2 regions of the Pseudodesulfovibrio methanolicus genome follow, and region 2 is predicted to be linked to the other one. Evidence: predicted binding sites of a transcription regulator. Region 2 holds the regulator's gene; the other holds the start of a gene.
What was found. Region 2 encodes sigma-54, which starts transcription at its own class of promoters, with help from an activator protein. Its sites were predicted from a motif close to CTGGCACGGNNNNTGCTT; they were not measured.
Positions count from the first base shown of each region.

Region 1: flgB (flagellar basal body rod protein FlgB) is a predicted target of sigma-54. The motif match lies at 2,275-2,292, and genes of this name have one in related genera.

Region 1 covers NZ_CP146609.1:3,255,054-3,259,233, reverse strand. The annotation lists gene fliF (flagellar basal-body MS-ring/collar protein FliF) at 1-952, opposite strand, end outside; gene fliE (flagellar hook-basal body complex protein FliE) at 1,003-1,332, opposite strand; gene flgC (flagellar basal body rod protein FlgC) at 1,350-1,787, opposite strand; gene flgB (flagellar basal body rod protein FlgB) at 1,788-2,198, opposite strand; gene V8V93_RS15530 (tetratricopeptide repeat protein) at 2,633-3,196, shown strand; gene V8V93_RS15525 (IMP cyclohydrolase) at 3,652-4,180, shown strand, end outside.
Region 2 covers NZ_CP146609.1:2,629,507-2,633,686, reverse strand. The annotation lists gene lptB (LPS export ABC transporter ATP-binding protein) at 1-555, shown strand, start outside; gene rpoN (RNA polymerase factor sigma-54) at 795-2,204, shown strand; gene hpf (ribosome hibernation-promoting factor, HPF/YfiA family) at 2,241-2,783, shown strand; gene V8V93_RS12515 (PTS sugar transporter subunit IIA) at 2,786-3,235, shown strand; gene rapZ (RNase adapter RapZ) at 3,254-4,135, shown strand; gene V8V93_RS12505 (PTS sugar transporter subunit IIA) at 4,138-4,180, shown strand, end outside.

The DNA.
Region 1 (4,180 bases), 630 kb from region 2:
CGCGGAAGTTGGTATCGGGCGAGTTGCTGGCGCCCAGATTGGCCGCGCCGTTGGTGGTTTCCTCGTTGCGGGTTTCGGAGCGGACGACCGCGCTGTTGGGATCGTAGGTCTCCTTGCGCACGGTGCGCTGGCTGAAATCGAGGTCCGCGTTGACGCGGGCGATGACCTTCTCCGGGCCCACGGCCGGGCCGAGCAGTTCGAGGATGCGGCGTTGCAGCTTGTTCTCCACGTCCGCCTTGTGCTCAAGCTGGGCGTTGGACATGGCCAGGCCGGTGGACGCGTCCTCCGGGGTGTACAGGGGATGCCCCTTCATGTCCGTGACCGTGATGTTCTTGGGTTCGAGCCCCTCCACGGCCATGGACACCAGGTTGACGATGCCCTTGACCTCGTCGGGCTCAAGCTTGCCGTCGCCCTTGAGCTGGAGGACGATGGACGCGGACGGCGCGATCTGGTCCTCGATGAACAGAGACTTCTGCGGGATGACCAGATGCACCCTGGCCTTGTCCACGATGGGAAATTCCGTGATGGTGCGGGCCAGTTCGCCCTGGAGCGCCCGCTGGTAGTTGATGTGCTGGACAAAGTCGGTCTGGCCGATCTGGACCTCGTCGAAAATCTCGAAGCCGATGCCCTGGCCGTGCAGGTTGCCTTCGCCCGCCACCTTGAGGCGCAGCTCGTAGACGCGGTCGGCCGGGACCAGGATGGTCGTGCCGTTGTTTTCGAGCTTGTAGTCCTCTTTCTGGCCCTGGAGCATGGCCACGACCCTGGACGCGTCCTCGGGATAGAGGTTGGTCATCAGGACCCGGTAGTCCGGCTTGTTCATCCAGTAGATCATCAGCGCGAAGGAGATGATCACGGCGGCGGCCAGCCCCCCGATGAGGATACGCTGGGACACGGTGCGGTCGGCCCAGAGCCCTTGCATTTTGGACCAGTATTCGGCGACGAACGGCGGCATCTTCTATTTCTCCAGCTTGCGTTGGCGGTGTGTTCCGTATGCAATGACGCCTAGAAGGGCATCTGCATGATTTCCTTGTACGCGGACATGATCTTGGAGCGGACGGCGCCGGTCATCTGCATGGCCATGCCCGCCTTCTGCATCGAGATCATCAATTCGTGCACGTTCTGGGTCTTGCCGGAGGCGAACTCCTCGATCATCGTCTCCTTGGTCTCCTGGAGGTCGTTGACCTTGACCAGGGAGGACTTGAGGGTGTCCTGGAAGCTCGTGACGGGCGCCTGGGGTTTCTTAAGGCTCTCGGCGACCGTGGAGTCCACCGTGCGGCGGCGGAGGTCCATGGCGTTTTGATAGGCATTGAAGGCGACGCTTTTGACGACCATTTACTCTTCTCCTTTTCCTATTGACCGATGATCAGGGCCTTCTGGAACATCCGCTTGACGCTCTCGATGGTCTGGACGTTGGCCTCGTAGCCGCGCATGGTCTGCATCATGTTGGCCATCTCCTCGACCACGTTGATGTCCGGGTAGAACACGTATCCCTGGTCGTTGGCGTCCGGATGGTTGGGCTCGTAGACCTGTTTGAACGGGCGCTGGTCCTGGGTGACGCCCAGCACCTTGACCCCCTCCAGGTTGCGGTTGAGCTGGTCCTGCATGGCCTGGTCGAAGGGCGAATAGACCGGGGTGGCCTCGAAGGAGACCGACTTGCGCTGGTACGGGCCGCCCGTCTCGGTCTTGGTGGTCCGGATGTTGGCCATGTTCATGGAAATGACGTTCAACTGCGCCCGCTGGGCCGTGAGCCCGGACGCGCCGATGTCGAGTGCGGTCATGAGATCCATTTACTTGCTCCCTTCCTGAATCACCTTGGTCATGCCGTCGAAGCTCTTTTTGATGACCGAGGCCAGGGCGTTGTACATCATGGTGTTCTTGGCGTTGGTGGCCATTTCCTTGTCCAGATTGACCTCGTCCTGGCCGTAGATCTCGCGGCCGCGGAACTCTTGCAGTCCCTGGCCCTTGAACCCGTCGACGTCGAAAGTGGCGGGCAGGTGGTCCTGCTTGGTGCGGGTGAGCTTGCCCAGGGAGTCCTGGTTCAGGGCCGCCTGGAGCTGGTTTTCGAATTCCAGGCGCCGGGCCTTGAAGCCGGGCGTATTCACGTTGGCGATGTTGCCCGTGACGATATTTTGACGTTGCAGGCGAAGGTCCATGACCTTTTCCGTTATGTTGAGGTGATGCTCGAAAAGTCCTCGCATTCCTTGCTCCTCCTTCGTTCGCGTGGCGGTTGGGGGGCCGGCGGGGCATGATTTTCCGCCGGGTCCGCAGGAAACTTAGCAACTCCCGTTCCAAATAAATAACTACTTGAAATCGAAGAGAATTCATGAAAAGCAACCCTTCGGGCGTCAGACTCCCGGCCAGTCACCCCGCTACGGGGCGGGTCGAACCAGGCCAAAAAACAGGGTAGTTTCTTCCACCCGAAGCGGTTCGGAGCCCGGCGGCACGGGCTGCCGTCCATCGGTTGCTGGGCATGAATTGGTTGTTTTACCAATATGTTGGAAGTCTGTCGGCCGGACGCTGAAAGCGGGCATTCCACCCCTTGGCACATTGATTGCTAGATCGGTAGCGGCCGAATCGGCCATGGAGATCTTTTCAGCCCGGCCCTCGGGCAAAGGAGAAATGGAGGGGAACTATGAGTGGTCATCTGGATTACGAAATCAACAAGGAACTCGGCGAATGCTACCTGTTCATGGGTGAGCTGGACAAGGCCGAGGAGTACTACAAGAAGGCTGTCAGCTCCAACGGCGTCCATCCGGACCCGTACCTCGGGCTGGCCACGGTCGCCGTCCAGCGCGGCGATCTGGAAGACGCCGAACTGATGTACCGGAAGGCCCACAAGATCGAGCCTTCGGACAAGAGTCTTTCCGGGATTGCGCTCATCCGCATGGAGAACGGCGACAGGGACCACGCTTTTTCCCTGTTCGTCGAGGCCATCGAGATGAATCCCGAAAACATGGTCGCCCTGTTCAGCCTGATCAGGCTCGGTCATGAACTGGAACGCATCGGCGAAATCATTCCGCACCTCGAGAATTATCTCGAAATCGATCCGGCCAAGCACGAAGTGCGCTACTCTCTGGCCGGTTGCCTCGCCTGCGTCGGGCAGAAGGACGCGGCCGTCAAGGAACTCGAGACGATCCTGGAAAAGGATCCCGAGAACGGCCCGGCCAAGGAAATGCTCGACCAGTTCCGGTCCTGACAACGGTCTCCCCTCCCCGTTGATTTCCCGTCCCGCGGCCCTTGCGGCGGTGGGGCGGGAAATCAGCCTTGAGACCGCCCGGCGGAGCGGCCGCCGCGAACGTGACCATCCCCTCGCGCGGCAGGCTGCGCGGTCTTGCCGTTTTTCCGTGCCGGGCTCCCCGCGTCCCGGTCGGGTCCGTTACTTCCCCACTCTCCAATCGGTTTTCCCCGCAGGTTTTCCAAAGCCCCCCGCAGCGAGGGCCGGGCGCCGCGTCGCGTTTCCCCGCCCGGCGGGCGGTCCGACTAGTTCCCGGTTTTTCGGAGGTTTTTGATTCCGGCTTTGCCGGCGTTATGCACAACTGTGGAAAAAGTAGGGGCAATCGGCCCTCTTTTCGCCGGAAACCGTGGTCTTCCGCGCCTTGCGTTTGCGCCTCAAATCTGGCACAGGCACTCAAAACATCAAGTGAGGTTGCGATGAATCTGTTGCCTGTTAAGAGAGCCATACTATCCGTTACCGACAAAACCGGCTTGGCCGAGTTCGGCAAATTCCTGGTTGATCAGGGGTGCGAGCTGGTGTCCACCGGTGGGACCAAGAAGATGCTGAAGGAAGCGGGGCTGCCCGTCACCTCGGTGTCCGACGTCACCGATTTTCCCGAAATCCTGGGCGGCCGGGTCAAGACCCTGCACCCGCACATCCATGGCGGCATCCTGGCCGACAAGGATGACGAGGCGCACATGGAGACCCTGCGCGATTTCGGCATCGAACCCTTCGACCTGGTCTGCGTCAATCTGTATAATTTCGCCGACGCGGTGGCCAAGGGGTTGGACCTCAAGGCGGCGGTGGAGCAGATCGACATCGGCGGCCCGACCATGCTGCGGGCCACGGCCAAGAACTTCCACTCCATCTGCGTGGTCCCCGATCCGAAGTACTACGAGACCGTGCAAAAGGAGATCGAGGAGCACGGCGGTCTGACCCTGGAATTCCGCAAGGAGATGGCCACCC
Region 2 (4,180 bases):
ACCGGGGAGGTTTCCCTGGGCGGTCGCGTGCTCACGGGCAAACCCCTGCATGAGCGAGCCCGCATGGGGGTGAGTTATCTGCCCCAGGAGAGCTCCATCTTCAAGAAGTTGACCGTGCGCCAGAACCTGGAGATCATCCTCGAACAGACCTCCCTGACCTCGCGGCAACAACGGGCCAGGGCCGATGAACTCCTGGAGATGTTCACCATCACCAAGCTGGCGGATCAGGCGGCCATGTTCCTGTCCGGCGGCGAGCGGCGCAGGCTGGAGATCGCCCGGGCGCTCATCCTCGATCCCCAATTCATTCTGCTGGACGAGCCCTTCGCGGGCATTGATCCCATCGCGGTCATCGACATCCAGGAGATCATCTCCGTGCTCAAGTCCATGGAAATCGGCATCCTCATCTCCGACCACAACGTCAGGGAAACCCTGAATATCTGCGACCGAGCCTATCTGGTATACGAAGGCACGATCATCCTGGAAGGGGCTCCTTCCGAGATCGTCAAGTCCAGCCGCGCCCGGCAGATATACCTGGGCGAGGATTTTCGGTTGTAAGCCGCCCCCTCCCGTCTTTTTTTCCGCTTTCCCGATTTACACCGTCCCCAAAGGTTGGTACACTTTTTTCATACCAGAACATATTTGATTAATTATTAATAGAAACAGGATGTTAGCACAATTGTGTTGCATCCTTTAATCCGCTATGACATAGTTGAACCGGAAAAAATATCTGGCGGTCGAAAAAAAGTTTCTTTATCCGGCAACCGATAAGCACAACCTCAAGCGAGTAACGAATCATGGGATTGGAACTTCGGCAACAGCTCAAGCTCTCACAGCAACTGGTCATGACGCCCCAGTTGCAGCAGGCCATCAAGCTGCTGCAATTGTCGCGGCTTGAACTGCTGGAGACGGTGCAGCAGGAATTGTTGGAGAATCCTTTCCTTGACGAAACCGAGACCGACACCGAGGTCCCCGACAAGCCGGAAGTGCTGACCGAATCCCAGGCCGAAGAGGAACTGGTCCGCAACGCGGACTGGGAGAACTACCTCGGCGAATTTTCCTCCACCTCCAAGCAAGCCCTGTCCCGCGACATGGAGATGCCCGAGGAGGGCATGTCCTTGGAAGCCCGCCTGGCCTCCAAGCCCTCGTTGGAGGGACATCTGAACTGGCAGATGCGTTTGTCCAATTTCACCGAGCACGAACTGGCCATCGGCGATGTCATCCTCGGCAACCTCGATTCCAACGGCTATCTTCAGGCCTCCATGGAGGAACTGACCGCTATGGTCCAGGCCTCCGATGAAGAGGTCGAGTCCGTCCTGAACCGTATCCGGCATCTGGACCCGGTCGGCGTGGGGGCCCGCACCCCGCAGGAGTGCCTGTTGGTCCAGATGGAAGTCCTCGGATACGACGATCCGATCCTGGTCTCCCTGGTGAGCGATCACCTGGAGGATCTGGAAAAGAACCGCTACAAGCCTCTGGCGCGCAAATTCAAGATATCCATGGACGATCTCAAGGCGTACCTGGATCTGATGCAGACGCTCGATCCCATGCCGGGTGCCAATTTTTCCAGCACCGAGCCGCATTACGTCAGTCCGGACGTGTTCGTCTACAAGTACGGCGACGACTTCGTCATCATCCTCAACGAGGACGGCATGCCGAGGTTGCAGATGAACACCTTCTACATGGATTCCATGAAGGGGGCGGCCGACAAGGAGAAGGAGTATTTTCAGGAAAAGATGCGTTCCGCCGCATGGTTGATGAAAAGTCTGTACCAGCGGCAGCGAACCCTGTATAAAGTAGTTGAGAGCATTGTCGGCTTCCAACGGGCATTCTTCGAGGAGGGCGTGACAAAGCTCAAACCCCTGATCCTCAAGGAGGTGGCGGAGGACATCGAAATGCACGAATCCACCGTGAGCCGGATTACGACCAATAAGTACGTTTCAACGCCGCACGGCATTTTCGAGTTGAAGTTCTTCTTCAACTCGGCCCTGGACCTGAACGACGGTTCCCAGGTGGGCTCGGAGAGCGTCAAGGCGCTCATCAAGCAAATGATCGCAGACGAAGACACGAAGAAACCGCTCAGCGACGAGCGAATCGGCGAAATCCTCCAGGAAAAGCTGGAAGTGAACATCGCCCGGCGTACGGTCGCCAAATACCGCTCGGCCATGGGCATTCCTTCGTCTTCAAAACGTAAGCAGTACTTCTAGATTCTGCTTGAAGCACTCTCAACCAGGAGGCAGCGTATGAACATCAGCTTCACTTTCAAGAACTTCGATCCTTCCGATCACCTCAAGGGGTACGCGGAAAAGCGTTTTGAAAAGGTAGCGAAATACGTTCCCGACGCGGAGGCCGATCTCCAGGTCAACCTGCTGGTCGACAAGTTCCGCCACAAGGCGGACGTGATCCTGAATTCGGATCGCATCCATATCTCGGCCTATGAAGACTCGGAAGACATGTACTCCACCATCGACATGGTCCTGGACAAGCTGGAAGCCCAGCTTCGCAAGATGCGTGAAAAGATGAAGAACCGCCCCAGACAGGCGCGTCCCAATAAAATGGTCCAGATGAACTACCTGTCCTACGAGGACATCGCCCCCGGTTCGTCTCCCACCATCGTCGGCACCGATGCATACGAGCCCAAGCCCATGTCCGTGGACGAGGCCGCCATGCAGCTCGATGCCCGTGACAATGAATTCCTGGTCTTCCTCAACGCGGAGACCGACGGCGTCAACGTGATATACAAGAGAAAGAACGGCGATTACGGCCTTATCGACCCCGGAAACTAAGCATGAAACTCAGTGATTATCTGGCGAAGGAACTGATCCTTCCCGAACTCGAGTCCGAGACGAAGTCGGACGTACTGAAGGAACTCGTCGCCCCCTTGGGCGAGCAATATCCAGAGATGGACACGGACCGCGCGGTCCGAGTCCTTCTCGATCGTGAAGGACTCGGCTCCACCGGCATAGGGGACGGCATCGCCATCCCCCACGGCAAGCTCGAAGACCTGGAAAAGGTCATCGTGGTCGTGGGCCGCAGCCGCAAGGGCGTGGAGTTCGAGGCGCTCGACCACAGCCCGTGCACCATATTTTTCCTGGTACTCGCCCCGGAACAGGTGGCGGGTATGCACCTGCGCGTCCTGGCCCAGATCTCCCGTCTTCTCAAGGACGAGGAATTCCGCAAGGCGTTCCTGTCGGCCGATGATCTCGAAGCCCTTTGGGCCCTTCTCAAGGTCGTATAACCTCATGGGCGGACTCCGTTGACCTCGACCAACCCCTTCCCCGTAGTGATCGTCACCGGGCTCTCCGGATCCGGCAAGAGCACCGCCATCCGGGTCTTCGAAGACCTGGGGTTCTTCTGCATCGACGGGCTGCCCTCCGAGATGTCGCCCAAGCTGGCCGACCTCATCCTCTCCTTCGACACCAAGTATCGCGGCCTGGCGCTCGGCATGGACCTGCGTCAGTTCGAGTTCGTGGACGGCTGGGGCAAGGCCTTGGAAGGGTTCGCCGAACTCGGCATCACCCCGCAGGTCCTGTTTCTCGAAGCCAAGATGGCCGAGTTGGTCCGCCGCTACGCCACCACGCGCAGGCCACATCCGCTGGAATCCCGCAACCTCGGCCTCGAACAGGCCCTGGAGATGGAAAAGAAACTCCTGGAACCGGTGCGGCAAGAGGCGGTCCTGGTCCTGGACACCACGGACTATTCCATCCACGATCTGCGCCGGGTCATCCAGACCAAATGGTCGTCCCTCGAGGAAGTGGGCATGGGCATGCGGGTGCACATCATCACCTTCGGCTTCAAGTACGGCGTCCCGTCCGAGGCCGATCTGGTCTTCGACCTCCGTTTCCTGCCCAATCCCTATTTCGACAAGTCCCTGCGCCCCATGTCCGGCCTGGACAAGGAGGTCTCCGACTATGTCCTGGGCAACCCGACGGGCACCGGGTTCATCAAGCGTTTCCATGAATTTCTGCTCTATCTCCTGCCGCTTTACGCCGAAGAAGGGCGCTACCGTATCACCCTGGCTCTGGGCTGTACCGGCGGACGACACCGGTCGGTTTCCGTGGCCGAGTCGGTGCTGGCAACCCTCAAGGAAAAAGGGTATACGGTATCGATCGAACATCGACACATGGAACTCGGTTAGACATGGCTGCAAAGACTGACAAAAAAGACGTTGTGATCGGCGTGG